DNA from 4 places in the Prosthecochloris marina genome. Region 4 is predicted to be linked to each of the others. Evidence: riboswitches for the same ligand, from Rfam matches in the RefSeq annotation. Region 4 holds a riboswitch; each other region holds the start of a gene.

What was found. A riboswitch is a leader RNA that binds a small molecule or an ion and turns the genes downstream of it on or off. The one in region 4 is predicted to bind cobalamin.
Region 1: linked by a shared signal. The riboswitch ahead of CR164_RS01495 (TonB-dependent receptor) and the one ahead of metE (5-methyltetrahydropteroyltriglutamate--homocysteine S-methyltransferase) in region 4 are both predicted to bind cobalamin.
Region 2: linked by a shared signal. The riboswitch ahead of CR164_RS01560 (ABC transporter substrate-binding protein) and the one ahead of metE (5-methyltetrahydropteroyltriglutamate--homocysteine S-methyltransferase) in region 4 are both predicted to bind cobalamin.
Region 3: linked by a shared signal. The riboswitch ahead of CR164_RS08545 (ribonucleoside triphosphate reductase) and the one ahead of metE (5-methyltetrahydropteroyltriglutamate--homocysteine S-methyltransferase) in region 4 are both predicted to bind cobalamin.

Annotation. Positions count from the first base shown of each region.
Region 1 covers NZ_PDNZ01000001.1:319,019-326,455, forward strand. Annotated here, with positions in the region: gene cobN (cobaltochelatase subunit CobN) at 1-605, opposite strand, end outside; gene CR164_RS01485 (radical SAM/SPASM domain-containing protein) at 602-1,630, opposite strand; gene CR164_RS01490 (TIM barrel protein) at 1,627-2,631, opposite strand; cobalamin riboswitch at 2,832-3,044, opposite strand; cobalamin riboswitch at 3,276-3,512, shown strand; gene CR164_RS01495 (TonB-dependent receptor) at 3,782-5,890, shown strand; gene CR164_RS01500 (FecCD family ABC transporter permease) at 5,968-6,966, shown strand; gene CR164_RS01505 (ABC transporter ATP-binding protein) at 6,960-7,437, shown strand, end outside.
Region 2 covers NZ_PDNZ01000001.1:334,036-341,472, forward strand. Annotated here, with positions in the region: gene CR164_RS01540 (adenosylcobinamide amidohydrolase) at 1-602, opposite strand, end outside; gene CR164_RS01545 (ABC transporter substrate-binding protein) at 615-1,784, opposite strand; gene CR164_RS01550 (ABC transporter ATP-binding protein) at 1,793-2,890, opposite strand; gene CR164_RS01555 (FecCD family ABC transporter permease) at 2,887-3,978, opposite strand; gene CR164_RS01560 (ABC transporter substrate-binding protein) at 3,979-5,196, opposite strand; cobalamin riboswitch at 5,223-5,579, opposite strand; gene CR164_RS01565 (4Fe-4S dicluster domain-containing protein) at 5,684-5,989, opposite strand; gene CR164_RS01570 (TonB-dependent receptor plug domain-containing protein) at 6,080-7,437, opposite strand, start outside.
Region 3 covers NZ_PDNZ01000005.1:167,128-174,564, forward strand. Annotated here, with positions in the region: gene fumC (class II fumarate hydratase) at 1-6, shown strand, start outside; gene CR164_RS08530 (ADP-polyphosphate phosphotransferase) at 407-1,288, shown strand; gene CR164_RS08535 (ATP-grasp domain-containing protein) at 1,313-3,028, shown strand; gene serC (3-phosphoserine/phosphohydroxythreonine transaminase) at 3,174-4,235, opposite strand; cobalamin riboswitch at 4,585-4,772, shown strand; gene CR164_RS08545 (ribonucleoside triphosphate reductase) at 4,943-7,147, shown strand; gene CR164_RS08550 (anaerobic ribonucleoside-triphosphate reductase activating protein) at 7,144-7,437, shown strand, end outside.
Region 4 covers NZ_PDNZ01000002.1:135,293-142,729, forward strand. Annotated here, with positions in the region: gene metH (methionine synthase) at 1-2,720, shown strand, start outside; gene metE (5-methyltetrahydropteroyltriglutamate--homocysteine S-methyltransferase) at 2,931-5,210, opposite strand; cobalamin riboswitch at 5,352-5,527, opposite strand; gene CR164_RS02790 (L,D-transpeptidase family protein) at 5,600-7,294, opposite strand.

The DNA of each region.
Region 1 (7,437 bases), on a different contig from region 4:
AAATAACTTTGGTAAAACCACACGCCTACGGTTGGCTTCGCGGGATCGACGTGCTTTTCAAGATAACCGTCGATATCGTCGAACGCCGGAAAATCAGGATGGTAGATCCCTTCGTGCGGCATTCTTCGGGGAGCCTCGACCAGGATATCGGCAGAAAAGAGGATATTGTGAAGATACCGTAACATGTTCCTGAAATTTTCCATCCCTCCGTTCATGAGATAACGGCTGACGGCATCCCCTTTTTCAGTTCCGAACAACTCACTGTGCTCATGTGCCAATTCAAGAGCTTCTTCATCCCCGCCTGCTGAATGAATGAACAGAAGCGGGGCTTTCCGGCCTTCACTTTTTCGCAGCCGGTAAGCTTCGAGAAAATCGTCGAACGGAGGAAACGACGTTTTTCCGCCCATGAGCCGAACGATAAGCACGTCCGACTCGACCGCTTGGCGCACAAACTCCGCAGCCTGAGCCGGCGTCGACAATTGGGAACGAAGACGAGCCTTCACGCTCACCGATCCACCATCGTCGATATAACGGCGCACACCTGCGCTCAAAGACGGAATCTCCGATGGACTGGTACTGAAATAACACAAGGTAAAATGCTTCATACCGCTATGTCTCCCTGTTGAACACAGTATTGAAAAATCGTACGATACAACTCACAGATCAGTTCTCTGCCGGCATCTCCGTTGTAGAGGAGGCGTGTAGGACATTCACCGGGACACCTGCCTTCGAGAGGACAATCCGTGCATGCTTCGGAAAAAAGAGTGCTTTCCGACAACGCAGTATATGCCGACGAAGGGGAATCGACCGTTCCGAGAAACAGGGCCGGATCACCGACAGCCTGAGTGCAGGGATAGAGCTTTCCATCAGGAGTCACGGCAAGACTCGCACCGGAACATGCGGAGCAGTAGGCGCGACTCGAGCCCTGACGCCATGAACGAAGAACAAGCGCTCTTTCCCGAAATTCCAGCGGCCGTTCGCGCCGCCGGTTGAACAGGTCGAGTGTTTCGAGTAAACGGAATGTCTCTGCAGCGAGAACCTGCTTTCGAGGCAAATGACATCTTTTTTCAGCTGCAGCACCTTTCTGCACCAGAAGATCGAGCCCGAAACCACATGCCGATGAAAAAGGATACAGCGCCATCAGAAGCCCTCTGAGTTCCCTGACATTCCGGTCTGCCAGCACCGCCGTTACCCTGAACGGGATACGCTCTTCTTCGAGCATTGTCAGCGCACGATAGGTCTCCCGGCTTCCACCGCGTAACACCTCCTGCACGTGCGGCGAACCGTCGATGCTGATACCGATTCCTGTTCTGTAACGCTTCAGCTCTCTTGCCGTCTCTCTGTCGAGCAGTACACCATTGGTCTGCAATGCCGTCGTAGCCGACAAACGTTCACGTTGAATCTGTTCGAGAATCGTAAAGACCTGTTCGGCGGCAAGCAACGGTTCCCCTCCTGTAATCTGTACATGAAAAGCCCGACCTGATGCCGCAGCCATATGGAGAGCCTTCATCGCCGTATCGAGATGCATCACCTTCCCTGCATGAGTTTCTCCTTCGTAACAGTAGGCACAGGAAAGGTTGCAGGCTGTCGTCACCATGAGCATCAGATATGAAGGGGGATTTGCAATCATGATCTCTCTTTCCGGGTGAAAAACCTTTCTCCCAACGACTGTTTCTGACGATGGATTTTATCGACCCACTCCTCTTTCGAACGGAAAGAAAATTCAAAAACTGTCGTATCCGGCGCGATCCTTTCAAACAGTCCGGCAATCGACGCATGGCTAAACGCATCATGCTCATCGATCCGGCGCACATGGCGCGCAGCAACCGTAAACCGTTCCCAGAAGGTCTCTGCACCATCGAACGGCTCGTGCATCTCCATACTTGCTCGAACATAGTCACCCGACAGGCTCTTGCAGAGGTGCACCGCCTTTACAAGGTCACGATGGCTGCCGAGACGATCGACTTCACCGAGCAGATACGCCACCGCCTCCTTTTCGCTCGCGAGAAAGCGATTCTTGTTGAGAATATGGCCGGTATCGAGCACCAGACCCGGCTTGGAGTACTCGAGGCGATCGAACAACCGGTCGATTTCCCGCACGCTGTCAAGCCGGAAATTGCCCGGCCACCAGAGATTTTCGAACAGGATCCAGCCATCATACGCTGTATCACGGACAACCTCGTTGATCACATCGGCAGACAGATCGACCATCTCCTCCCAACTCCATGGCGGATTCCAGTTGAAAATGTAGTCGAGCTCGTAATGAACAGGATGAAAAACCACATAAGGGCAGTTGAAACGCCTTGCAAGCTCCAGCTGTTCACGGTAACAGGCAACGATCGTCTCCCGGCTGGTCCCACCATAGTACATCTCGATGTTCCTCTCGTTGTCGAACATCGCCAGGAGTTGCCGCCTGTCGTTGTACCATATCTGTTTGAGCATCACGAAAAAACGCAGGTGAATGCCACCGATGATCTCTCCGGGGATTGAATCGTACACGTAATCACCTACCGGATAGAGCTCATAACCGTCGAAACCTGTCTCATCGAGCAGAGAAAAAGCATGCTCCCAACGCTCACCGGCAATGGAAAGATCGTTTGCATGAGTGCTGATATTGAGTAAGAAACGCATGGCCCATTACTTCACTGGTTCGGTAAAAACATCGTTTACCGCAACCGGGAAAGCATAAAAACAGCGTGCATGCTGGTCGAATCGGCAAGAACATTCAGACCTTTCGATAGAAAAGACAACAAGCTGTGGACAGAGAATGTCCCTATACCTGTTTCGCGGAAGAGTAATGCACAACATATTGAGATCGATTGCTTTAACCCGAAGCGATAAACACCACGGCAGGTCTTCTGACTCTCCTGAATCTGCCGCCTTCCCGATCCGGGAGCCCGGTTCAGTGACATCTTGGCAGATCAATATCACCGGCATGAAGCCGGTACAGGATTACAGCAGCGGGTACTGTTCCGGATTTCCACCGGATTCCCTTTTAAGCCGGTTGGCAGAAGCCAGCCGACACCGTAGTGTTTGTATATACTGTAAAACCCGCTGAAATACAAATTCCCGACTCTTTCGTTTTTTATCAGCCCTCTCTCCTATGGACACCCCTAAAAAGTGCCATGAGCGGTTCGAGAGCAAGGCTGATGGAGCGTAGCAATCGGGGCGTGCAATACGTTTTTAGAGGTGCCTATAGGGATGATGTGTTCCCGACAAATAGTACAGCAACTTTGCAACGCCGTATTTTTTCATTATAATCCATCACTTTTCTGGAATGTTCTTTCTCAACCGGTGCCTGTGGCGACAAGCCATGGGGTAAAAGGGAATCGTGTGAAAATCACGAACTGTTCCCGCAACTGTCATTACTGGAGCTGATCTCATCAGCTCATCTGCGTGAGTCTGCGTCACTGCGTCAACCTTATCGTCCATCCCGGGCGGCGTGGGAAGGCACAGCCTCGATAATGTTTTTCAGTGAGAGTCAGGAAACCTGCCGGTTGATTATTGCCAAAGTTAACAGGCAAAACACTGTTGTTTACGAAAACAAGCAGCGATTTTCCTGCGGCTCAAACGGCTACGGGACCATAGCCCGGCAATAAGCCCATACCCCGGAATGAAATTCAGTTCGACCTGTTTCAGCATCTATCAAGGCAGTCTGGTGATCCGTAGAGTAAGCCACCGGTACGTCATGTCTTGTTTAAACGACCATTTTGCAGAACTCCTGCTGAAACGGTGAAGAACATGCTTTCATCGAAAACAGTAACATTTACCTGACGAAACCATGCAGCACCCATCATTGACGAAAGGGCTTCTGAAAACTTTTTTCGCATTGCTTCTTCTCCCCTCTTCCGCATTTTCCGGGGAAAACGCTTCCGGAGAAATTACCGTACCGGAGATCGTGGTTACCGCCACGAAAACAGAGGAAACTCCGTTTTCACTCCCTGTATCCATAGAAACCGTCTCCTCCTCCGATATCGAACGTGAGGTCGCTGAAAGCAGCTCAGAACTTATCGAAAAGGTACCGGGAGTCAGCATCGAAGGCAGCGGAATGTGGGAAGCAGCCCCCGTGATCAGGGGTTTTAGCGGTACCAGGACGCTCGTGCTGATAGATGGAGATCGCGAAAACAATCTCTGGGCGGGGCGCGACCCACTCACACCGTTTATCGGTGCTGCAGATATCGAGCGAATCGAAATACTCAAGGGCCCTTCTTCGGTGCTCTATGGAAGTGATGCTCTTGGTGGTGTCATCAACTTCATCACGAAAAAACCTGATTTCGCACTGAACGATGACTGGAGTTTTGCACCGGAAGCATCAGGCACCTACAGTTCGGTCGACGAAGGCTGGCAAGGAAACGTGGCACTTGGCGGAGGAGGTAACGGTTTCGATTTCCGCATCGATGCTTCAAGCCGGGACCATGGTGACTATACGGATGGAAATGGCAACAAGATCGCAAACAGCCAGTTCGAGGCCATGAGTCTAGGAGCTCAGGGCCGCTATATGATCGATGATCAGCACGAAGTGTCACTTTCATATCGCCATACCGGCATCGATGACAAGGGAGTCCCCCAGAAAAATAACGCGCCATGGTCTCACTTCACCAAATTTGACACCGATACCTGGAAAGCAGCGTATACAGCCCGGCAACTCGGAGCCATCGAGGAACTGCTCCTGAAAGGTTGGCTTGTCGACCAGGAACGGGTATATGACTGCAGAATAAACAGTTCGACGCAACCGATGTATACTCTCAAGAACAACCGGATCGACACCGGAGCAAAAGGAGCATCGCTACAGCTCACCTTTGCCCCTACACGGCAAAACACGCTTGTTACCGGGCTCGACTATGTGCACGAAAACGCGGAATCCGCTGAAAAACAGATCAAGAAAAAAACTTCGAACGGGAAAACCGCAAAAGAAATCACCTTCCCACCCGTCTCCGACGCCCATCGCGATCATATCGGTTTTTTCGCCCAGGATAAACATGTTTTCCATAACGGTTCCGTCCTGATGGGCGGTCTCCGCTACGACTATTTCAGCGCCGATGCAGAGGACGCACTTTTCAGGACAGTAGTGTATGAACCTGACGGACAGACCGTCAAAAAAGTGGTGGAAGAAGTGAACGTTTTCAAAGAAAAGAGCGATCAGGCGCTTACAGCCTCACTCGGCTATGCACATCCGTTGAACAAAACAGTGAACCTGACAGCAAACATCGCGACCGGATTCCGCTCGCCTGACATGTTCGAACGCTTCTCCACAAGAGGAGGCAGTTACATCATTCTCGGCGATCCCGATCTCGATGCGGAATACTCCTGGAATATCGATTCGGGTATTAAAATCAAATCAGAAACCCTTACCGGTTCATTCTCCATCTTTTATTCCTGGGTCGAGAACTATATCGACCTTAAGAGCAACCCGGATGTCACCTTCAACGGTATGGAAACAAAAACCTACGTCAACGTTCCGGAAGCCGAAGTGTACGGCTTCGACGGCGGTGTCACCTGGAGGCCAGCCGAACATCTCTCCCTGTTTGGCAACATAGCGTCGGTGATCGGTAAAAATACAACTGACGGCCAGAGGCTCAACACCATCCCGCCGCTCAACGGACTGGTCGGCTTCCGCTGGGAAGACTCGATCAACAGCACCTCGAACTGGTGGATAGAGCTGAACAGCGAAATCTTCGACAATCAGGAAAATCCGGCTCCGAATGAAAAGGCAACACCCGGGTATGCGGTTTTCAACATAAGAAGCGGCATCCGATTCAACCGGAACATCGCCCTCTCCGTGGCAGTCGACAACATCTTTGACAGAGCTTACCGCAGCCATCTCAATTATGCGGATTTTCTTTATGAACCGGGAATCAACCTGAAAACATCCCTCAAGGTCACACTCTAATAACAACATGATACAGTCTCAAAAGCCGGACACCTGATGAAGAAACAAGAAAAAAACAGTTTCGAATCCTTTTCCGCATGATGAAACAAAGTCTTATCCTCCTCTCATGCACCCTTTTGCTCCTTCTCGAGGCCATGGTTTCCCTCTGGATAGGGCGCTATCCGGTTTCCCCGGATCAGCTTTTCTCATTCCTTATCGACCGCCAGAGCACAGATCCCCACCTGCATGCCGTACTGTTTCACATCAGGCTGCCGAGAATCATCGGAGCTGTAGCTGTCGGCGGAGCCCTTTCTCTTGCCGGTGCGGCCTATCAGGGCATGTTCCGCAACCCGATGGTCAGCCCGGATATTCTCGGTGTCAGTTCAGGAGCAGGATTCGGTGCCGCTCTGGCTATCCTGCTCTCACTGCCGGCAATAGCGGTTCAGGCATCGGCGTTTACCGGAGGCGCTATCGCAGTTTTTCTGGCGGTCTGGGTCAGCAGAAGCATCGGCAAAAATCACAATGCAATTCTTGTGCTTGTTCTCTCCGGCATCGTCATTTCGGCACTGTTCACGGCGCTGATCTCGCTCGTCAAGTATTCAGCCGATCCCGAAAACAGGCTGCCGGCCATCACGTTCTGGCTGATGGGCAGTCTGGCTGATATCCGCATGCAGGAACTCCCCTATGTTCTTGCGCTCGTAACGGCCGGCAGCCTGCCGATACTTCTTTCGGGTTGGCGCCTGAACGTGCTCTCGTTCGGCGAAGACGAAGCCAGGGCACTGGGTATCCACACAGATCGTCTGCGTATGATCATCATCGGTTCCGCCACGCTCGTAACGGCAAGCGTCATAGCGCTCAGCGGACTCGTAGGCTGGATAGGCCTGGTCATCCCTCACGTTGCAAGAATGATTACAGGTCCCGATCACCGTATCCAGCTACCACTCTCCTTTCTTTCCGGAGGTATCGCACTGCTCTTTTTCGACAACCTCGCCCGGTCACTCCTCGCTGTTGAAATCCCTATCGGAATCATCACCGCCCTTGCAGGAGCGCCGTTCTTTATCATTTTACTGAAGATCATCTCCCGCGAAACATGGTAGATCAAAAGAAACTGCGGCTACATATACGGGATACCAACCTCGGCTACCGGCTCCGGAAGCCTTTGCTAAAAAGCATCAACCTCTCCATTTCATCGGACGAAACATTCTGCATCCTGGGACAAAACGGTACGGGCAAAACCACGTTCTTCAAGTCACTCCTGGGTATACTCCCTCCCTTGTCGGGCTCCATCACACTGAATGGAAAACCTCTTGGCAGTTTCAGCAGAAAAGAGCTCGCCAAGCTCATCGCTTATGTTCCCCAGGCGCACCATACCCCTTTTCCTTACAAGGTCAACGATGTCATTCTTTTCGGCCGGACCGCACATATGAACTTTTTCGGAAGCCCCGGCAGAAAAGATCTCCTCGTTGTAGACAGCATCCTCGACATGCTCGAGATCAGCCACCTGGCCGATTGTATCTATACCGAACTGAGCGGAGGAGAACGCCAGATGGTGGTTATCGCTCGTGCAC
Region 2 (7,437 bases), on a different contig from region 4:
CCATCGGAATACCTCGAGGACACCGCAAGTTCCTGCAAAACGGCGGTTTTGGCTTCAGTCACGGTCATGATGGTTCGGACCATGGCTCCACGTGTCAGCTCCCGATTGATGAGCAGTATGGTGTTTATGGTCCCATGAGGCTCTTTTCCGCCTTTTTCAAGAGGTTCGAACACACCGTCCTGTTCCCAGACAGAGGCAGGATCCCCGACCCTTCCGGCGTTACCTTCAACCCCTCCGGTACAAATCGCGGTCACTTCCAGATTCTTGAACGACTTCGTTTCGATAGCGGCATAGTTCATGTTTGCCGCCGTACCGAGAGAAGCTGTTTTTTCAGGAAGCTCGAAACGCTCACACAATCCCTGCAAATAACGTTCAGGAGCCGACAGTACGGTTTTGAGTTCTTTTCTGCTGTGGCCCGCGGGCTCGCAAGACTGATGATTGAATAGACATTCGAGATCCTCATGAATCCCGCCGTTCACTCTGCAGGTTGAAATCACCCTGTGCGGCCTGTTGAATCGCACAATCAGCATTTTTCGCTCCCTGTGAACCTCTGCTGCACCGTAGTCGCCCAACTTCATATGACAATACTCCTTTTGCTTCATCGTCCCCGGCTTTCATCGCTTTTCAAGGCGCCTGTAATATTTCAGGGTATGGTCCGGCAAGACTTCGGGATGAAAAATAGTGATAAGATCGGCAAGTAAAACATGCGGTTCAACCATACCGCTATCCCAGAAACGGTTCCGCCCGTTTTCAAACCGATAGTTATTGTTGTTATATACCATTCCTTTCTTGACGGAACTGAACAACCGGTACCGTTCATCGATTTCCAGCAAACCGTCGAGATCGGTTACCCTGAAATGGGTGTTCACCCAAAAATCCGCTTTCATGCCGGCATCCATGGCAACCTCATGGCTCAGAATATGCCCCCTATCGGTCTCCTGACCTCTGAAAAGATATTCACTCCCGGCATGTTCGAGCATGGTGACGAACCAGCGAGAAGACCCCATGATCGACCATGCGCCTTTCCTGCTGTACCCGGTTATTACCGAAGGCTTCCGGGTTAAATGTTCGGCTGTTTTCTGGACATCGAGGTACGCCTGCTCCTGCTTTTCGAATATACTGGCGGCAAGCGAATCTTTTTCAAAAAAAGCCCCCATGAACTTGATCCATTCAAGTGCACCGAGAGGATGCTCCTCGAGTGACGCACAGAAAAAACCCGGACGGAGTCCGTAGGCCATCATTTTTTCAAAGATGTCGGAGGATGCGCTGGTCACATTGACAAAAGCGAGGTCAGGATCGATCTTGACCAGGGTTTCCATGTTCAATCCACGCATATAACCTGTCACCGGAAGCGCTCCGCTGTCTATCATTTTGTGCACCCGGTCCTGCCCGATTCTGCGCTTTCCGGAAACCCCGGCTATGGCATCGAAACAGTCGAGCATTTCTATCAGCGATACATGAAAACCGTTTTCACAGGTCACCCGCTTCAGGGGAATTCTGACCACTGCGGCCGTTCCTCTGTCTTCAGGGACCGATCGGTCATGCGGCACAAGCAAATATGCATAATCGATACCGATATCCGTCCCTTCCGGAGAAAGTACCTTTACCAGAGTACAACCGTCATCGCGCTTCATGATGGAAAATCGACTGGCATATTTGACCGTTTGCATCTTCGCTTTCCCGTCGGCCGTCACAGCCTGTTCATCCGATACTGAAGAACAAGACGTTCCAAGCAATGTGGCCATCAGAGCCAGAAAAACGATCCAGCCCCCATATCCTTGCATCACGGCTCTCATGCTACGATCTCCGAGTCTGTCTTGTTCTTTTTGATACAGCTGATGACGCTGCCGATATCCTGAATCTCGAACGGTTCACCGCTTTTTCCATTATAATAACGCCACCAACGGTTACCCCTGTCCTCCGAAACCTCTATCCTGCAGGGCAATGATGCATCGATGACAACTTTGTAACCGATCCTCTCGAGCGCTCTTTTCGTCCAATAAGCAAGGGTTCCTTCTCCGACAAGACCTATACAACCCTCGTGGTGCTGATTTATCCTGAACGAACCTGACTCCCGATCAAACTCGAATCCGTTACGCTTGAAGGCTTTTTCGAGTCTACCGTCAAGAATAAGCTCTTCAGGCATCCCCGAGATCATCTCGATGTTTTTTCCACTCTCTTCTGCCTGAACGGGACTCATCAACCAGATCCTGTCAGCTGCCTGAAGCGCAAGGTCGAGTTCATGCGTAGACATCACGATAGATTTCCCTCGCTCTCTCGCCAGTTGCTTCAAAAGACGAACGACCTCGATGCGATTGGGAAGATCAAGATGAGCGGTAGGCTCATCGAGCAGAATAACGGGTGTATCCTGGGCAAGTGCACGCGCAATCATGACCTTCTGGCGTTCACCGTCGCTCAGATCACTGATGTGACGACAAGCGAACCGTCGTGTACCGGTAATGGCTATGGCCTCCCTGACAACGGTTTCATCATCCTTTGAAAGCTTCCCCATCCAGCCGGTATAAGGATAACGGCCAAGAGCGACAAGGGCATACACCGAAAGATTACCGGTCATGACCCTGTCGGTAAGCACGAGGCTGAGAAGTCTTGCCGTTTCTTTGGTCGAAAGCCTTTCAAGAGATCTGCCATCAAGGGTCACATGTCCACCGAGAGGCTTCTGTACACCGGCAATGGTTCTCATCAATGTCGATTTTCCAGACCCGTTGGGCCCCAGCAGACAAACCAGCTCCCCTTTGGCGAGGTCGAGAGACAGATTGTCCGCAACAACTTTTCCGGGATACTTGCGACCATGCTTTTCCGCTTCTTTGACAAGGCGACGGTTCTGATATCCGATCGCCAGATCGTGAGTCAGTAACACTTCGTTCTTCATGCAAACGACGACTTGAGGTTTCTGTTCTTCATGATAACCCAGATAACGACAGGAGAACCGATCAAAGCGGTAACGGCATTGATCGGAAGGGTGGTCTGGCTTCCCGGCATCTGGGCGATGATATCGCATACCAACATCAGAATCGCCCCGACAAGGCAGGAACTGGGCATAAGAAAACGATGATCGGAAGTATTGAGAATCGATCGTGTCAGGTGGGGAACGGCTATACCGATAAAGCCTATAGGGCCGCAGAAGCCGGTTACGCTTCCGGCAAGCAGACTTGTAGCGGCAATGACGGTAATCCGGACATAGAGCGTACTCATCCCGAGACTGCGCGCGTAATTCTCTCCGAGAAGCATGACATTGAGAGACTTGGACGCAGCAAAGGAAATCATGAGCCCTATGCCGACTACGATTGCCAGAACATACAGTTGGCTCCCCAGCACACCGCCGAGACTGCCGAATGTCCAGATCAGGTAATCCTGTATCTGTTCAGGTTCACTGAAATACTGCCAGATACTGATGATCGATATCGTGATATTTCCAACCATGATACCGACAATGAGCAGTACGATATTATCCTTGATCCGCACCGCTATCCCCAGCACGATAAGAAGAACGAACGCAGCTCCAAGGGTTGAAGCGACAACGATGAGCCAGCTCCCGCCAAGCCCGAGCTGGCGGATGGCAAAGGCATTTGCTGCCGCGCCGGATGCCAGCATGACCATGGCCACTCCAAGGCTGGCACCTGCCGAAATACCCAGTACAGAAGGTCCTGCCAGAGGATTTCGGAACAACGTCTGCATCTGTAAACCACTTGCCGACAGTGCCGCTCCGGCGATGACGGCGGTAAGCGCTTTCGGAATCCGGATATAGGTAACGATCTTTTCCCAGGCTTCGTTCTCTGAACCTTTTCCGAACACGATATCAATAATGTTTCCAAGAGGTATTTTTACCGACCCGAGTGCAAGGTCGAGCATAAAAAAAAAGGCCATTATCACAAAAAGCAGAGCGATCAGACTGTTTTTTGGAGAAAGAAGAGGCCAGGAATGTTCCGGGCTTGTTTGACTGTCCACCTTTATGCCCATCTACTGTATATGCCTGTAAAAAGTTAACGAATCATCTCCATTGCCCCTCTCCGGGAACAAGTCCGGATGCAGGATCCTGATCAAGTCTCCCAATACCCTGTCGGGCCGTACAGCCCCAAGCTCCCAATATGCATTCCCTCCTGCCGGATTCAGTAACCGGTTATTGTTGTACACTTTGCCAGATCGCACCGCGAAAAAATCTCTGAACCGAATGTCTTTGGCAAGCAGTTCATCGAGGGACTGAACCGTTCCCGGATTAAGCCAGAACTCCGCTTCAAGGGCGACCGGGTAAATAGCCTCTATATCCATTTTGATGCTGCCGGTCTTTGCCCTGTTTTTCCAATGATAATCCGCCCCTGCGTCCCTGAGAAAACATGCCACATAGCTGTTTCCTCCAGGCACGAACCACGCGTCCTTGAAAGGCATCCCTGTAACAACCGACGGACGGTGGGAAAGAGTGTCGGTAAGTGCCTTGAGGGCATGATAAGAGTGCTCGATATCCGCAAATTTCTCGACGGCAACTTCCTCACGACCGAGCAGAGCCGCATACAGCTTCAGCCATTCCGCTCTTCCGAGGGGAGATTCCTCGAGCCATTCAGCAACGACGACAACAGGAATTCCAGCCATTACCAATGCCTTGTAATCGGTCTGCCTAGCAGCGGGAAACGCTGTCGTCACTATCATTTCAGGATTCAGTTCGAGAATTTCTTCCACGTTGGGACTGAACGGCATACCGATTTCCGATACGGCGCCTTTCTCGATCCGCTCACGTAAGGATGGAGTATTGACATAGTCGGGTCGGGCAATACCAATGATCCGATCGGCGCATCCAAGCAGATCGATATAACCAACCTGTGTTGTCGAAAACAAAGCCACACGCTCAACGGGAGTCCTGACCACCACATGCTCATCGAAACCGTCAGGTAAAGGAGACTCCTTGGGAATCAGCAGATAGCGCAACGTGTCTTGGCGGCCATCGAGATCGACGATGACTCGTAAAGTCTTGAACCCCTCATGATCGTACAGGGAAAAACCTTTGGCGTAGGAAAGGGGAACGTCAACGGACACAGCTTCCTGTTTCGGGTGTACTTCCGTTTCATTGCTGCATCCACTCAACCCGGTGGTGAACACAACGGCGAAAAGAGAGATAGCACATCGCAGAACACCGGAAAAACGATGATGCACCGAACCGGTAAAAGAAGAACGAAATATATTCATATGTATAGTCAAGTTGCTTTAACCCGAAGCGATAGCGTATTAGGGCAGGTCTTCTGACTTTCCCGGTTCCGACAGCCTTCCCGTTCCAGTAGCCCGGAACAGTGACATAAGGGTGTCTCTATTTTTTGTCATGAGCGATTCAAGTGCAAGGCGAACGAAGTACAGAAACCGGAGTGTACACAGAGTACATGAGGATTTCGAGCACCGCTCAACGAAGCAATTGAAGCGCGGAATAAATAAATAGAGATACCCATAATTATCGAAACACATTATCGGCATATGCCGATGCGGGATTACAGCAGCGGGTACTGTTCCGGACTTTCACCGGATTCCCTTTTAAGCCCTGTCCAAACAACCAGGGCACCATAACGTTGAACAAAGTATACAGAAAACAATCCATCGTTTCAAATGCTTTACAAATATTAAAGGCACTGCTGACGAAACCTGTTTTTTTAATTGAACAAAAAACGCATATCACACTGATATATCATTCATAATACTCCACATACCGCTCAAAGTCTTCTCGTTTCGGGAACGAAATGGCCCCTGCGGCACATACCTTTTCACATGCGGTACAAAGAACGATACAGTTGTACGGCTGAGTCACCTCCATTTTCGGGCGACGGCGCAGCCCTTCCACCTCACCGGATGCAAAGACCCCTTTGGGACAGAAATCATAACAGGAACAACAACTGTTGCAAGCATCCGGCTCGATAGTCGGGTACCACGCAATCTCCTTGCGGGGAACAGTCAGGCGTCCACGCCTTCTTTTTTTCGCAGTATCACTCATCATTTCATTTTTTCATCTTATGTAATCAAGCAACTCTGTCAGCCCTCCCCCCTTTTCAGGGAGGAAGCACTGACGGAGAATAAACACAGAGCATCAGAACGATATTGTATATCCAAGTCTGGCAAGACGTCCGGGCTCGTAATAAACAAAACGGCTGCTTGCATCTTCGACGAGATTGCCCGTTGTCTGAATCTCAGTGTCGAAAATATTTTCTACCGCACAGGTAACATAGCCTTTGCCGACCTTTACTTTTCCGGTCATATCGAAAGCGGCGTAATTCTCGAGATCATCTTCCCTGCCGGCAAGGATCCGGCATTGCAGATCGAGATTGAAAGGCAATGTCGCATAGGAAACCGCAAACGTGTTCTGGAACTTCGGTCCGGGCTGGTACTCATCTCCATCTGTGTTTTCAGCTACCGGGTATGCCCAGTAACCTGCAGAGGTAAACGAGATATCCGAAAGGAAATCGTGCCTGTCTGTGAAAGGATACAGCCCCAGCTTCCATTCAACTCCCTGGGAATTATAGGATCCGGCGTTGAAATAGTGATACGGTCTTCCCTGTGAACGATCGATCTCGATCTTGTCTTCATAGGTCATATAAAATCCGGCAATTCTGGCAGATACCGATTTGCAATCCCACTTGAACCCGGCTTCATAGGTCCAGCCTGATTCAGGCTGCAGATCAGGATTGCCAACGACCACACGACCTTCATAATAAAGCTGTGTGAATGTAGGAGCCTTGAAAGCCTTGCCAGTATTCGCGAAAAGATTCAGGTTTTCATTGACCTTCCAGGTAACCCCCGCGCTTGGAAGAAACGAGTCATAATCGGTAGAGCCCTCTTCATTGTCTATGAACTGCTCACGCACTCCGAGCGTCAGCAGAACATCCTGCTTGAAATCCTTTTTGAACTCGGCGAAAATTCCGTAATCGTCCCGTTTTTTTTCACCGTAATTGTTTTTGTAATCGGCAAAACGATGAACATAATCCGCACCAGCCACAAGCTCAAAACCTTTTCCCAGAGTAAAGCGGTAATCACTTTCGGCACCATAGTTATAGTTCAAACGTTCCTTTTCTTCATCGAACACGTTATCCACATAATCTTCTGTAATACGTTTATCGTGCATACCGAACAGCTTGCTCCGGAACCGCTCACCCTCGTAACGAAGGTTGAGAAAGTGAAAAGAACTTTCCTGATCGGTTCGTTCCACCTTGCCCGAATCGTACAGATCGATGAAAGCGGTCTCATACCATGAGTATTGGTAATCGATATAGGTGTTCTCGAAGGGTGATGCATTGACATTCACCATATACTTATCCGTTTCTCCAAGAGCATTCGTATACTTTTTCGAAAATTGCCGGCCGACATCGTCCAATTCGCCAAGGTGCTGATATCGAAAGCCTGCGGTAATTCCGGGAAGACTAAGACTTATACCATGATTCATCCATTCTT
Region 3 (7,437 bases), on a different contig from region 4:
AGATAAGAAAGTCTGGGGCGAAATCCTTTCCCCTGTTCAGCTCTGCGAGATTGGAGAATTCAGGATCCAGAGGACTTTTCATATATCGAAATGCCAATCGCACCCCTCATGTTTGCCATCCCCGGGTCTTACCCGGGGTGGTTACTCCAGTTTTTTCTATAGATGCTCCATCAAGTTCTACATGACGTTTCTCCAGGGTGCTTTTTTCTTCGAAGACCGGCTTTTGTGTCTGTCTCATGGCTTATCCGGGCATGAATGAACGAAGTCGAAGGGTTGGTGAATATCTTCCTGGAGGTATGGATATGAATTTTGGGGTACGGAAACAGCCGGTTTTTTTCATTTCGTTTTGAAAACAGTTTATTTATAAAAAGTTACGCTATTTTTTGAACCCGTTTCTTCTGCTGCGATGAGCAAGATAAAGCTGAAAGATTTCAGGGTTGTCGAAGGTCGAAAAGTTGCGCTGAAAAAGTGGCCGACGGATATCCCGAAAATGTATTCTTCCAAAGATGCTTACAAGGAGACGCTTGGAGAGCATGTCAAGGAACTGAGTGAACTGCAGCAGATCCACTATGCAGATGATCGCTATGCGCTGCTTCTGATTTTTCAAGCAATGGATGCAGCAGGAAAAGACGGTGTGATTCGCCATGTCATGTCGGGAATAAATCCTCAGGGTTGCCAGGTTTACAGCTTCAAGCATCCTTCCCGAAAGGAACTCGATCACGATTTTCTCTGGCGAACAAACTGTGCACTTCCTGAAAGGGGACGCATCGGTATTTTTAACCGATCATACTATGAAGAGGTTCTCATTGTCAGAGTACATCCCGAAATTCTTATGAGTCAGCAAATTCCAAAGGATCTTTTGAACGGAAACGATGTCTGGAAAAACCGGTTTCGCTCGATTAACAATATGGAGCATCACCTGTACCATAATGGAACCAGAATCATCAAGTTTTTTCTTCATCTGTCCAAGGAAGAGCAGCGCAGGCGCTTTCTGCGGAGAATTGACGAGCATGAGAAAAACTGGAAGTTCAGTATTGCCGATATTGAAGAGCGAAAGTACTGGGATGACTATATGAGAGCTTATGAGGAGTGTCTCGCAGCCACAAGTACCGAGCGGGCTCCCTGGTACGTCGTGCCGGCGGACGATAAGAAAAACGCGCGCCTCATTGTTTCGTCGATCATGCTTGAAACGTTTAAATCGCTGAAAATGTCTTACCCCGAAACCAGTGAGGAGAGACATGAGGAACTGCTGGAAATCAGGAAAATGCTCGTGGCCGAAGAAGAGTAGGGGTTATCTGTTTAGAAAAATAATATGAAAATAAACGTTTCAACCTATTGGGGGCCGAATCGTTACAGTAAGCGGCCATCCGTCGTTTTTTGTTTTGAGGAGATCCCGGAAGAAAAGATGTCGGCCATGCAACGCTCGTTTGTGACGCTGGCCAAGTATCTGGAAAAAAATTTTGGATACAGTCACACTTTTGGTCACAAACGCGCCATTGACAGAAATGATGTTTTTGAATTTTTATCGAGCGCTTCGATTTTCATTCTGAACTATGTAAGAGGGGACTTGGAAGAAAACGGTTATACCACAGATAATGCGGTTCCTGTCCTGTTTGTTGAATTCCATAAGCCCGAGTTAACGGCTAAGGCGGTAAATATTCTGCTGAAGTTGCTCCTCAGGGGTTCCAAGGGAAAAGAGCATGAGGTGTATTCGATTTTAAACACTTTCTGGGATGAGTGTCAGAGGGGGCACCCGGATTTTCAAGCGCACGCATTGATTACTGCCGCGAAATCAAAAAACCTTTACTACCAGAATCTTGATAAAAAAGTCTGGCTCTATGGAATGGGGGCAAAATCAAAGATTTTTTTTGAAACGAGCACTGTAGAGGATCTGCAAAGTGACGTTAAAACGGACAAATTGTCGGGAAAGAAAATCTTCAATACTGTCGGTGCGCCGACAGCACGATATAAGATTGTAAGGGATCGTGCTGAACTGTTGGCTGCGGCGCATGATATTGGCTTTCCTTGTGTGGTTAAACCTGTTCACTCAGATAGCGGAAGGGGAGTGACGGCAAATGTAAAAACACTTGATGACGTTGAGTTTGCTTATACCGAGGCGAGGAAATTTATCGGGAAAAGCAATGAGATAATGGTAGAAAAACATGTTCCGGGCAGAGATTATCGCCTGCTTTTTCTCCGGGGAGATTTTATTGGTTGTGCCAGCAGCGTTGCCCCGTTTGTAATCGGAGATGGTGCCAAGAGTATTCGTGAGCTGATAGACATTGTCAATAGAAAAAGAACCAGAAACCTCTATGCAAGTAATTATCTGAGGCCAATAAAAATCGATGCTTCCGTGAAAGAAGCTCTTTCAGTTCAGAGTTGCGACTTGAAGACGGTTTTGAAGCCAGGCCAAAAAGTCACCCTGCGTAGAAATACAAATTTAGGGGGAGGAGGTAGTACGGAACTGTTTGAAAATGTACATCATGATGTTCTGGTTCATGCAAAAGAAATTGCACGCTGCTGTGGTTTGCATAGTGTTGGAATTGATTATATCACCGAAGATATAAGCAAGTCGCCGTCCGCATCCTGCGGGAAGTTCACTGAATTAAACAAAATGCCCGGGGTTCCCTTATTTTTAGCCGCAGGCTATGATATCGGAAGGTTAGGGGACCAATTCCTGGGGAACAGGGTCGGTAATATTGAGCTGAATCTATTTATATTTCAAAAGGAGCGATGCAAGGAACTGTTGCAATCGTACAGCGGTGAGTGTGCGATATTTTTACCGGATACTGTCGTGAAAAAAAGCAAAAAGTTTAAAGTTGAAAACGGTCATTTCAGGCAGCTGATCGGTAAGGTTTTGTCGGATAAGCAGTTGAAATCGTTGGACATAATCGCTTCTTTGGAATTTGTCGAACAATACGGGTTTCCAACTGAACATATTTCAACCGTGTTTGTTGGGAAGTTCTGCAAAACAAGGATTGTCTGCGAGACCATCGAGAAACTCAATTGCCGTGTGCAATGCGCTTAAGCTTCAAGAATATTTCTGTTTTTTTTGCGAGCAGATCGCTTTTTCAACCGGTGTCCTGAAATTTCACGCGCAGGCTTGACAGGAGTAAGAAAGATCATGCGATCACCCTTTTTTGATCACCCTGAAAAGCGGGGGCAAATCGATCTCAGCCGTAACAGTGCTCAAAATCAGTAATAAATCCGGCCAATGTCTCTACCTCTTCAAGTGTCACCGCGTTGTAAAGGCTTGCCCGAAATCCGCCACGCGAGCGATGCCCCTGGAGCCCCAAAAGTCCTGCTTCTTCTGCCTTTTGGCTGAAGATCGATACAATTTCCGGATTTACGGCATCAAAAACCACATTCATCATCGAACGTGATTCCGAAGGAACAGGGCAACGAAAAAGTGTGGAAGCATCCAGCGTTTCATAAAGCAGGGCGGCCTTGTCCCTGTTAAGGGTTTCCATGGTATCCAGGCCGCCGACTTCTTTCTCCAGCCAATCCAGCATACACTCAACGACGTATATGGCGAACACGGGCGGTGTGTGATGGTTTGATCCGGCATCGGCATGTGTACGGTAATCAAAAAAAGAGGGTAGGCCCGGTTGAATCATCTCTTGTGTTTTCCGGGGGACGATCACCACGGTAACTCCAGCAGCACCGATGGTTTTCTGGGCATGAGCGTAAATCAAAGCGAAACGTCCGGTATCGATATTTCGGCTCAGAATGTCCGAACTCATATCGGCTACCAGCGGCACCCGAGATTCCGGTATGCCTTGCCATTGCGTACCCATTACCGTATTGTTGGTGCATACGTGCAGATAGCGGGCATCGGCTCGGATATCGAGTGCAGTAGGAATCGTATCATGAGCCTTACCGGCAACATGTACATCCCGTTCCAGTTGGCGAGCGGCTTCTATGGCTTTAGCCGCCCAGTATCCTGAATCAATGTAATCGACAGGATCTCCTGCCGCTGAGAGGTTCATCGGTATCATGCTGAATTGCAATGTGCCTCCTCCTTGCAAGAGCAGTACATCATCATCAACGGCTAACCCCATCAATCTTCGAATCTTTTCCTGTGTGCGTTCAAGCAGATCCAGAACCGGCTGTGCACGATGGCTGATTTCCATCACCGACATTCCGCTGCCCCGGTAATCGGTAAACTCGTTGCGGATGCGTTCAATGACCGATTCGGGCAATTTGCAAGGTCCGGCGTAAAAATTGTATGGCATATAGGTTGTTACGTCTCGTTGATCAAGAATGGCGGTGACAGTATTACCAGTGATTCTGGATATTGTGCTGTTGTCAAAACTTCCAATGATGCTTTTGGGGATAACCGATGCTTTTTGTCAAAGATTTATCTTTATAGTGAATATCCTCGATGATACCAAAAAACAATTCACCATAATCATTCGAAAAAAAACGTGTTATCGTTGTAGAACGATGCTCGGTTCTTTTGGGTAAGATGTGTTGCCGTTAGAAATCTCGCCTCTGATTCCTGATCGCATTTTTTTCAATTGACTTCTTTATCTTTGTCAACAACGGCAATATTTTTACATTCAAACAAGATGTTCTTTCGTCAATCTTGATAAGGCAAGATACCCCTTAACCGGGGTTTAATAGGGAATCACGTGAAAATCGTGAGCTGACGCGCAACTGTAAACCCGTTGAAATGTTTTCCGGCAGTGTGCCACTGTTCCTTTTGCTGGAATGGGAAGGCGCCGTGAAAAAGGGAAAGCCAGGAGACCTGTCTTGTGTCTTATTTTTTCAGCAACCATCCGGTTGCTGAGAGGTATAACGATTATGCTTTCGCGTCCAAGAGCATGTGACTGGAATGAGGCTGGCTTTTTTTCCTTTCTCTCCTTGATAATCCCTTCCATCGCTTGTTTCCGCGAGAGCATGCCTGTAACGGCTTTTTCACATTTTAAAAATGGTGCTCATGATGGAAAACAAGATGGTATGTGATGACGCTAAGATGATCATCAAACGTGATGGCAGGGTTGCTCGTTTCGATCAGGATAAAATTACGTTTGCAATTTTCAGGGCTCTTCGAGCTGTAGGAAATCCTGACCGGCAATATGCGGCTGACCTGTGTGCCCGGGTGGTTGAGTCACTTAGGGTAAACGTTTCTCTCGACCCCCCTTCGGTCGAAGAGATTCAGGATGTCGTTGAAAAGGTGCTGTTTGAAAATCATGCTTTCGATGCAGCCAAGGCATATATTATTTATCGTTTTCAGCATCACAATATGCGAGAGGCGAAAGAGATCTTCGCCAACATCGACCTGGTCGATGATTACCTGCACCTCAAGGATTGGCGTGTGAAGGAAAATGCCAACTTGAGTTACTCGCTTCAGGGGTTGAACCACCATATTTCGAGCATCGTCAGTTCCCAATACTGGCTCAATGAGATCTATCCGGCGGAGATCGCACAGGCTCACAAGGAAGGGCGAATGCATATTCATGATCTTGGTTCGTTGAGTGTGTATTGTGTCGGCTGGGATCTCGAGGATCTTTTAATGAACGGTTTTCGGGGGGTGGAGCGTCAGACTAACAGTGCACCGGCAAAGCATCTCAGGAGCGCCCTCGGGCAGATCGTGAATTTTTTCTATACCATGCAGGGAGAGGCTGCCGGCGCGCAGGCTTTTTCCGGTTTCGATACATGGCTCGCTCCGTTTATCCGCTACGATAACCTGGAGTATGTAGAGGTGAAACAGTGTCTGCAGGAATTCTTTTTCAATATGAATGTGCCGACCAGGGTCGGGTTTCAGACTCCGTTTACCAACGTGACGCTCGATCTTCTGATTCCTAAACCTATGAAAAACCGTCAGGTCATCATCGGGGGTGAGTTACAGGATGAGGTGTACGGTGATTTTCAGGCCGAAATGGATATGTTCAACCGGGCGTTTGCCGAGGTAATGCTCGACGGAGATGCAAACGGTTCGGTTTTTTCTTTTCCAATTCCCACGTACAATATCACTCCGGATTTTGATTGGGAAAACCCTGTCTACGAAGGTATCTGGGAGATGACGGCAAAGTATGGGATTCCATACTTCTCTAATTTTGTGAATTCTGACATGAACCCGGATGATGTGCGGAGCATGTGCTGCCGTCTCCGTCTTGACAAACGTGAGCTGCAAAGCAGGGGTGGAGGACTTTTCGGTTCCGACCCGCTGACCGGTTCGGTGGGTGTAGTGACGATCAATCTGCCGGAACTCGGCTATCTCTCTTCTTCGGAAGAAGAGTTTTTTCAACGTCTTTCAAGGGTGATGGAGCTTGCCAAAAGCAGTCTGGAAATCAAGCGAAAGGTGATCGAGCGCCTTACTGAACAAGGGCTCTACCCGTACTCGAAGTTTTACCTGCGTAATCTCTACAGGAAAAACGGCAGGTACTGGGATAATCATTTCTCGACCATCGGTTTGCTTGGCATGAACGAGTGTTGTCTCAATTTTCTTGGATGTGCGATTGGTGAACCTGAAGGTGAGGCGTTCAGTCTGAGAGTCTTGGATTTCATGCGTGATCGCCTGGTGGCGTTTCAAGAGGAAACCGGCCATATATACAATCTCGAAGCTACACCTGCAGAAGGAACCTCTTATCGTCTTGCAAGGTTGAACAAAGCGGTTTATCCCGATATCATCGTTGCCAATGAGCAGGCAAGCAAGAAAGGTGCAGAACCTTACTATACCAATTCCTCACAGCTGCCGGTCAACTATACCGATGATTTGTTCGAAGCGCTGCGCCTCCAGGATGAGATGCAGATTCGTTATACGGGGGGAACCGTTTTTCACGCTTTTCTCGGCGAACAGCATCTTCCGGCATTATCGGCACGCCAGCTTGTTCGGAAGATAACCTCGAAATTCCGACTGCCTTACATAACGCTTTCCCCGACGTTCAGCATTTGCCCCTCACACGGTTATCTGGCCGGCGAGCATCAGGAGTGTCCGTTCTGTCGTGAAAAGGGTAGTGTGCAGAAGTGCCTTGTTTTTTCACGTATTGTCGGGTATCTCAGGCCCGTCGAACAATGGAATGCGGGAAAGCAGGCGGAATTCAGGGATCGCAAGCTTTTTGACAGCGATCACACTGTCACCTCTGAGGCAACAGGAAAGAAAGAAGGGGCTCACGGGGGTTTTCCGGTCTGTGCGTCATGAGTTATAACAGTGCATTTCAGCAGCAGGCAAGTGGAAATGAAGGTTTCCATTTGCCGATAGGAGGGTTTCTCAAGCAGAGTTTCAGCGATTACCCTGGAAGGGTGGCCGCGGTTCTTTTTACCAGGGGATGTAATTTCCGGTGTGTCTACTGCCATAATCCGGAACTCGTTCTTCCGGATCTGCTCCGGCATTCGAAGCCTTACGAGGTTAAAGGAATTCTTGCATGGCTTTTGTCGAACAGCTCTTTCCTCGATGCTGTTGTCATTACCGGTGGAGAACCTACTCTGCAT
Region 4 (7,437 bases):
CGATCGAGCCAAGGAAAAAACCTGCTCCCTCCAACGAGTTACGCCTGTCAGGCCTTGAACCGCTTTTTGTCAACCGGACAACGGGATTCATCAACGTCGGAGAGCGCACCAATGTTACAGGATCGAGAAAATTCGCACGCCTTGTCCGCGAAGAGCAATACGACGATGCGCTTTCCATTGCCCGCCAACAGGTTGAAAACGGAGCCCAGGTCATCGACATCAACGTCGACGAAGGAATGCTCGATTCAGAAAAGGTAATGCATGACTTCATCAATTTGATTGCATCCGAACCTGAGATAGCCAAAGCTCCTTTGATGATCGACTCATCGAAATGGTCGGTGATCGAAAGCGGTCTTCGCTGTACCCAGGGCAAATGTATAGTCAACTCCATCAGTCTGAAAGAGGGTGAAGAACTTTTCAGGGAGCGTGCACAAAAAGTCTTGCACTACGGTGCCTCGGCTGTTGTCATGGCATTCGACGAAAAAGGCCAGGCCGATTCTCTCGAACGCCGCATCGAGATCTGTGAGCGGGCATACACGATCCTCACCGAAGAAATCGGATTTCCTCCCCAGGATATCATTTTCGATCCGAATGTACTCACCGTCGCCACCGGCATCGAAGAACACAACAACTATGCCGTCGACTTTATCGAATCCGTCCGCTGGATAAAGCAGAACCTGCCACATGCGAAAGTATCGGGAGGTATCAGTAACGTCTCGTTCTCTTTCCGTGGAAACAACCCCGTACGCGAAGCGATGCATGCAGTGTTCCTGTTTCACGCCATTCAGGCGGGACTCGACATGGGCATAGTCAATGCCGGCCAGCTCACTGTCTACGATGAAATCGACAAGGCGTTGCTTGAACGGGTCGAAGATGTACTCCTCAACCGTCGGGATGACGCGACCGAGCGGCTTGTCGAATTCGCTGAAACCGTCAAGAGCGGCGACGTAAAAAGCGAGACAAAACAAGCCGAATGGCGTAACGGAACGGTCGAAGAACGGCTGCAGCACGCCCTCATAAAAGGCATTGTCGAATATATCGACGACGATACCGAAGAAGCACGACAAAAATACCAGAGTCCGCTCGACATCATCGAAGGGCCATTGATGAATGGGATGAACGCGATCGGCGACCTTTTCGCCGAGGGAAAAATGTTTCTCCCGCAGGTCGTCAAAAGTGCTCGTGTGATGAAAAAATCCGTCGCATACCTCATCCCGTTCATAGAAGAGGAAAAAGCGAAAGCCAAGGACGCCAAACCTGCAGCAAAAATTCTGCTTGCAACCGTAAAAGGGGATGTCCATGATATCGGCAAGAACATCGTTGCGGTAGTTCTTGCTTGCAACAACTTCGATGTTGTCGATATCGGGGTCATGATGCCCTGTGAAAAAATCCTCGATGCCGCTGAAAAAGAGCATGCAGATGTAATCGGTCTCAGCGGACTGATAACCCCCTCTCTTGACGAAATGGTCCACGTTGCAAAAGAGATGGAACGCAAGGGAATGAAAATTCCACTGTTGATAGGAGGAGCAACGACGTCGAGGGTCCACACTGCTGTAAAAATCGCACCGAACTATTCAGGCCAGGTTGTTCAGGTGCTCGACGCCTCCCGGAGCGTTCCGGCTGTGGCCAATCTGGTAACGCCCTCTCTTCATGACGGCTTTATAGCGAAACTGCGTAAAGAGCAGGAAGAGCTGCGCGAAGGCCACGCTGCAAGAAACGCCTCGAAAAATTTGTTGAGCCTCGAAAAGTCAAGGGAAAACAGGGCGAAACTGTCCTGGAACAGCGACACGGTCACAACACCGCGCCATCCGGGAATAACGACATTTGATGATGTTTCCCTTGATGAACTTCGCAACTATATAGACTGGACGCCTTTTTTCGCAGTCTGGGAGCTGCACGGCAAATACCCGGCAATATTCGACCATGAAGGGTACGGAACGGAAGCCCGTAAGCTCTTCAACGACGCCAACAGTTTGCTCGACACAATCTGCGAGGAACACGCGTTAACCGCGAAAGGCGTTGTGGGCATCTTCCCGGCAAACAGCAAAGGAGATGACATCGAGGTATACGCCGATGAAAGCAGAACATCGCTTCTGACAACCCTCCATACCCTGAGACAACAAACCGAGAAAAAAAACGAAACACCCAACCTCGCCCTTGCCGATTTCATAGCACCCGCCTCAAGCGGCATAAAAGACTATATCGGCTGTTTCACCGTTACTGCCGGTCACGGCCTGAAGCATTTGATGGAGCGCTTCGAAAAAGAACATGACGATTATCATCGCATCATGGCTCAGGCACTGGCTGACAGGCTCGCAGAAGCATTCGCGGAAATGCTGCACGAAAAAGTCGGACAAAATGTGTGGGGGTATGCTTCGAACGAACATCCCGACGTTTCCCTGGGTATCCGGCCTGCACCGGGATATCCGGCCTGCCCTGACCACTCTGAAAAATTGTTGATATTCAATCTGCTCAACGCAGAAGCCAACACAGGAGTCACCCTTACCGAAAGCTGTGCGATGAACCCGGCGGCATCGGTATGCGGTACTTATTTCGCGCACCCGGAAGCAAGATATTTCGCGCTGGGATCAATCACAAAAGACCAAGTCGAAGATTACGCGGCGCGAAAAGGGATGAGCGGAAAGGAAGTTGAAAAATGGCTTACGTCACACCTTCATTACACATCACAGAGTAATGAGATAGAATCCCTTACCGCATAAAAACACGAGGCTGTCGCAAAAAAAGCCCAACCCCAAAGAAAAGTCATGCCGGACTTGATCCGGCATCCACGGTGAAAAACGGGATCACTGTGGATCCCCGGGTAAAACCTGTGAAATAGTTGTTTCGTAACGGTCAGGCCCGGGGATGGCAACTTTCAAAAGCAGGAGATGCCCTCTTCATTCTCATAGCATCTCCTCAAGGTACTTCGGTCAACAAACATAGCTGTGTATATCCCTTAAAGCATGAGCCGCTGCAACCATGTTTCTGAGCGACGCCAACGTTTCAGGCCATGCTCTGGTTTTCAGTCCGCAATCAGGATTGACCCAAAGCCTTTCTTTGGGAATGAAAACCAGAGCCTTTTCCAGAAGCTTCATCATCTCTTCTTTCGAAGGAACCCTCGGGCTGTGGATGTCGTAAATCCCCGGGCCTATTTCATTCGGATATCTGAAATCCCTGAAAGCGTCGAGCAGTTCCATACGGCTCCTGCTCGACTCGATGCTGATGACATCGGCATCCATTGCAGCTATGGCTCCGATGATATGATTGAACTCGCTGTAACACATATGCGTGTGGATCTGGGTCGAATCGGAAACACCCGAAGAGGTCAACCGGAAAGCATCGACAGCCCATCGAAGATACGATGCCCTGTCCTTTTTCTTGAGTGGCATACCCTCACTCAGCGCGGCTTCATCGATCTGGATAACCCTTATTCCCGCATGTTCCAGATCCTGAACCTCGTCCCTCAGAGCAAGTGCGATCTGGCGGCAAACCTCCGAACGCTCAAGATCATCGCGAACGAAACTCCAGCTTAGAATGGTTACCGGCCCTGTCAGCATACCTTTGACCGGTTTCGTAGTCAGAGACTGGGCAAAAGTGCTCCACTCAACCGTCATCGGGCCGGAACGTGAAACATCACCGTAAATAATCGGCGGTTTGACGCACCTGCTTCCGTAGCTCTGCACCCAGCCGTTTTCGGTGAAGCAAAACCCCTCCATCTGCTGACCGAAATATTCCACCATATCATTGCGCTCAACCTCCCCGTGAACAAGAACATCCAACCCCAAATCCTCTTGTCTTCCGATAATCTCATGGATCTCATCCTTGAGAAACTGCTCATACTCCCCGGCCCCCAGCGTACCTTTGCTGAAAAGCCTGCGCTGTCTGCGAACTTCCGCTGTCTGGGGAAAAGAACCGATCGTCGTAGTCGGAAACAAAGGAAGATTCAGCCATGCCTGTTTTTCACGGCGCTCCTGATACGTGCTGCTTCTGTGCAGCATCTGATCACTGATGGATGCGCAATGCTCTCGAATCTCCTTGTTTTCAACCCATGCGCTGTTCCGCCGTGACTGAATGGCTTCGGTATTCTCAATGAGCGCTTCACTGCAGTCCCAACAATCCAGAATATCCCCCAAAACACTGATTTCATCGCACTTCTGAACGGCAAACGCCATCCAGTTTTTCAACTCGGGATTCAGAGAAGTCTCTTCTTCCAAATCAACCGGAGAGTGCAGAAGCGAGCAACTCGAAGCAATCATGAAGCGCTCTTCCCCCACATCCCCTCTGATCCTGACAAGAACATCCAGAGCCTGCTCGAAGTCCGTTTTCCATATGTTACGACCATCGACGATACCTGCGGAAAAAATCATCCCTGACGGCAAACTACCCAAAACCTGTTCAAGACATCCGCGGCCACGGACAAGATCGACATGAAGCCCGCCGCAACCTGAAGAAAGGGCAAGATCGAGATTATCGTCAAGAGTATCGAAATAGGTTGCAAGCAACAACGAAGCATTACCCGATGCAGCATTCAACCTCTTGTAAACCGGAACGAAAGCTTCGATGGCCTGTGGAACCATATCCGCACAAAGTACCGGCTCATCGAGTTGTATCAAGGAACAGAATTCAGCAAGCTCTGAAAGAATACCGCAGTAAACAGCAACGACTTCTTCGAGTTTTTCCCAACGGTCATACCCTTCGGACGCCTTTGCAAGAGACAACCAGGTAACCGGTCCCACCAGAACCGGTTTGGGACGAAAGCCTGCCTTTATCGCTTCACGGGTATCCTCGACAATTCTGCGGGAAGAAAGAGAAGGTGAAAACGACGGGGAGATTTCAGGAACGATGTAATGGTAGTTTGTATTGAACCATTTTGTCATCTCCATCGCCGCAATATTCGCGGCGGCATCCCCTCGAGCCATCCTGAAATAGGTATCGATACCGACACCGGCGGCATCGAACTCACCAAACCTCTCGGGCACAGCACCAAGCATCGCCGTGACGTCAAGAACATGGTCATAGAGAGAAAAATCACCTGTAGCGACATAGGACAAACCGGCACTTTCCTGAATCCCCCAATGGTGAAGCTTAAGCCTTCGACACGTCGCCTCCAGCACCTCTTGGGAAATCACCCCCTTCCAGTAAGCCTCGAGAGCTTTTTTCAGCTCCCGTCCGACGCCGATTCTCGGAAAACCTGCAATGTGTTTTTTGATCATTGTTACTCCTTTTGACAGTGGTTAACTGAAAGAAGCAACGACACCTCGAAATGAAGACAATCTCAAAGTACGACCAGCTCTGGCGTTGAACGCCACCGAACCTCGACTTTTCAGCATACCTGTCTAATCGCGAGACATTCGTGCTCCGTGCGATCAGGGCGTCTCCTGGCTTCTGACCCTTCAGTGCAGCAACCTTCCTGCCGTATGGGAGATACAGTGGTGTCTGCCGGTATTTTGTCAGTTACAGTGGCGCGTCCGCGACGGATTTTCACCGTCTTCCGTTTCCTGATACGCCTTATTGAACAGTATAAAGTAACCGGCAGGAGCGAAGAAAACAACAGATTGGATACAAATGTCCGAAAAAACATTTTTCCCTGTACACCCCGTTAAAATGTACAGCTTTCAACTGTCTTGTAGGGATAAGGCTCTTTGAGAGCACTGAGAACCGCTTCATCACGGTCGTAAACATCATCCCTGAACAACACTTCGTCATTCTCCACCAAAGCGGTAAGGTACACCAGGAAAATCGGAATTCTCTGAGGAAGGTGAACTGTCCTGGTTTTACCGGCAGCGATAACGTCCTGGACATCGTCCTCACCCCATCCAAGTAGAATCTCTGCAAGTTCGAGAGGGTTCTGAAGGCGAATACACCCGTGGCTGAACGCTCGGGTGCTTTTATCGAAAAGATGCTTGCTCGGCGTATCATGGAGATAGACCAGATGCTTGTTCGGGAACATGAACTTGACACGACCGAGTGCGTTTCTTGTACCAGGCGGTTGACGCAGTCGATAAGGCAACGAACTGGCGCTGTATGACGCCCAGTTGATCGAAGCCGGATTCACCACACGACCGCTACGGTCGATAACCTGCAGACCGTTTCTTGCCAGATATCCTGTATTGTTCTTGATTGCCGGCAGAGCTTCTTTTCTCAGAATGCCCGGGGGAACATTCCATGACGGATTAAAAATGATGTACTGCATATCTGCCTTGAAAACAGGGGTTTTCCAGTAAGGTTCCCCGACAATGACCCTGGATCCCCACCGGTAATTCCAGTTTTCAACATACTGAACCGTAAACCCTGCAATGTTGACCAGGAGAAACGTAGGTTCGAGCTTCTGAATAAACCAGCGATATCGGTCAAGATTGAGTCGGATCTGATCAATCCTTCGAGAAACAGGCACATTGAGAGCCCGCAACGTCTTGGGGCCGACCGCCCCGTCAACATCGAGTCCAAGACGCGCCTGAAAACGTTTGACGGCATCCATCAGTTCATTGCTGTACAATAGGGCAGATGATGCGTATGATGTATCGACCAGTGCAAATTCCTCGATTTCACCGGTTATTTCAAGCCGTCTTCTCAATGCAGGCATTCTATCATCATACTGGCCGGGCTCCTTGATGGTAGGGCCATCCGGAATGCTCATCCAACCGCCGCCGGCAGCAATGTAACGGTACCTGGCAAGCCCTTCTTTGAGACTTGTATACTTGGGATGACTTGGACGAAACGTCGAGATAACTGCACTAAGGGAGTCACCGGCAAGAGCGTTCCCGAGACTGCCGACCAGGCCGTTTCCATTTTCACCTTTGGAGAGATTCCAGTTAGAATCGATCTTCTCGGGATCTACCTTGCCGTGAAGCAAATGATAAGACATTTTGAACATCGCATCGGTAAGCAACAACTCATACCGGGCCTTTAAAAAGGGTGAAGACGGGGCATCATCATAAAACTCCTGTATACCGTCAAGATGGTAGTCCTGAGGAGAAAGCCCGTCTGCCTCAACCGACTTGATCGCTTCGAGCAGTTCGGTAATCTGGGAACGCTTTACCCAGACAGGACTGAAATCGTTCGATCTGTAAAAATCCGCCAGTAATGCGTTGAATGCAACCTTCTCCCTCCCGATTTGCAGAGCGACGTCTTCCTCGAGTTGCTCGATGTGACAACGAATATTCTCCCTTACGTCGCTGCTACCGCCTGAAGTTGACTGAACACGTTTAGTCCCGGAAACATTGTTTTTTTGCGGAGAAGCCTCTGCTGAACTGCCGAGACTGAATACCAGAAGCAATACCAGTATAACGACCATAAGAAATAGGTTATGACTTGAGAAAGTCTTACACCCTGTCTCGAAAAAAATCGATACAGCACTTTGTCGACAATGTTTTGAAGAGAACGCTCAATGGTACATCCAGAGTTCCTTCCCGGTACCTCCGAGAAAACTTTTCGGTG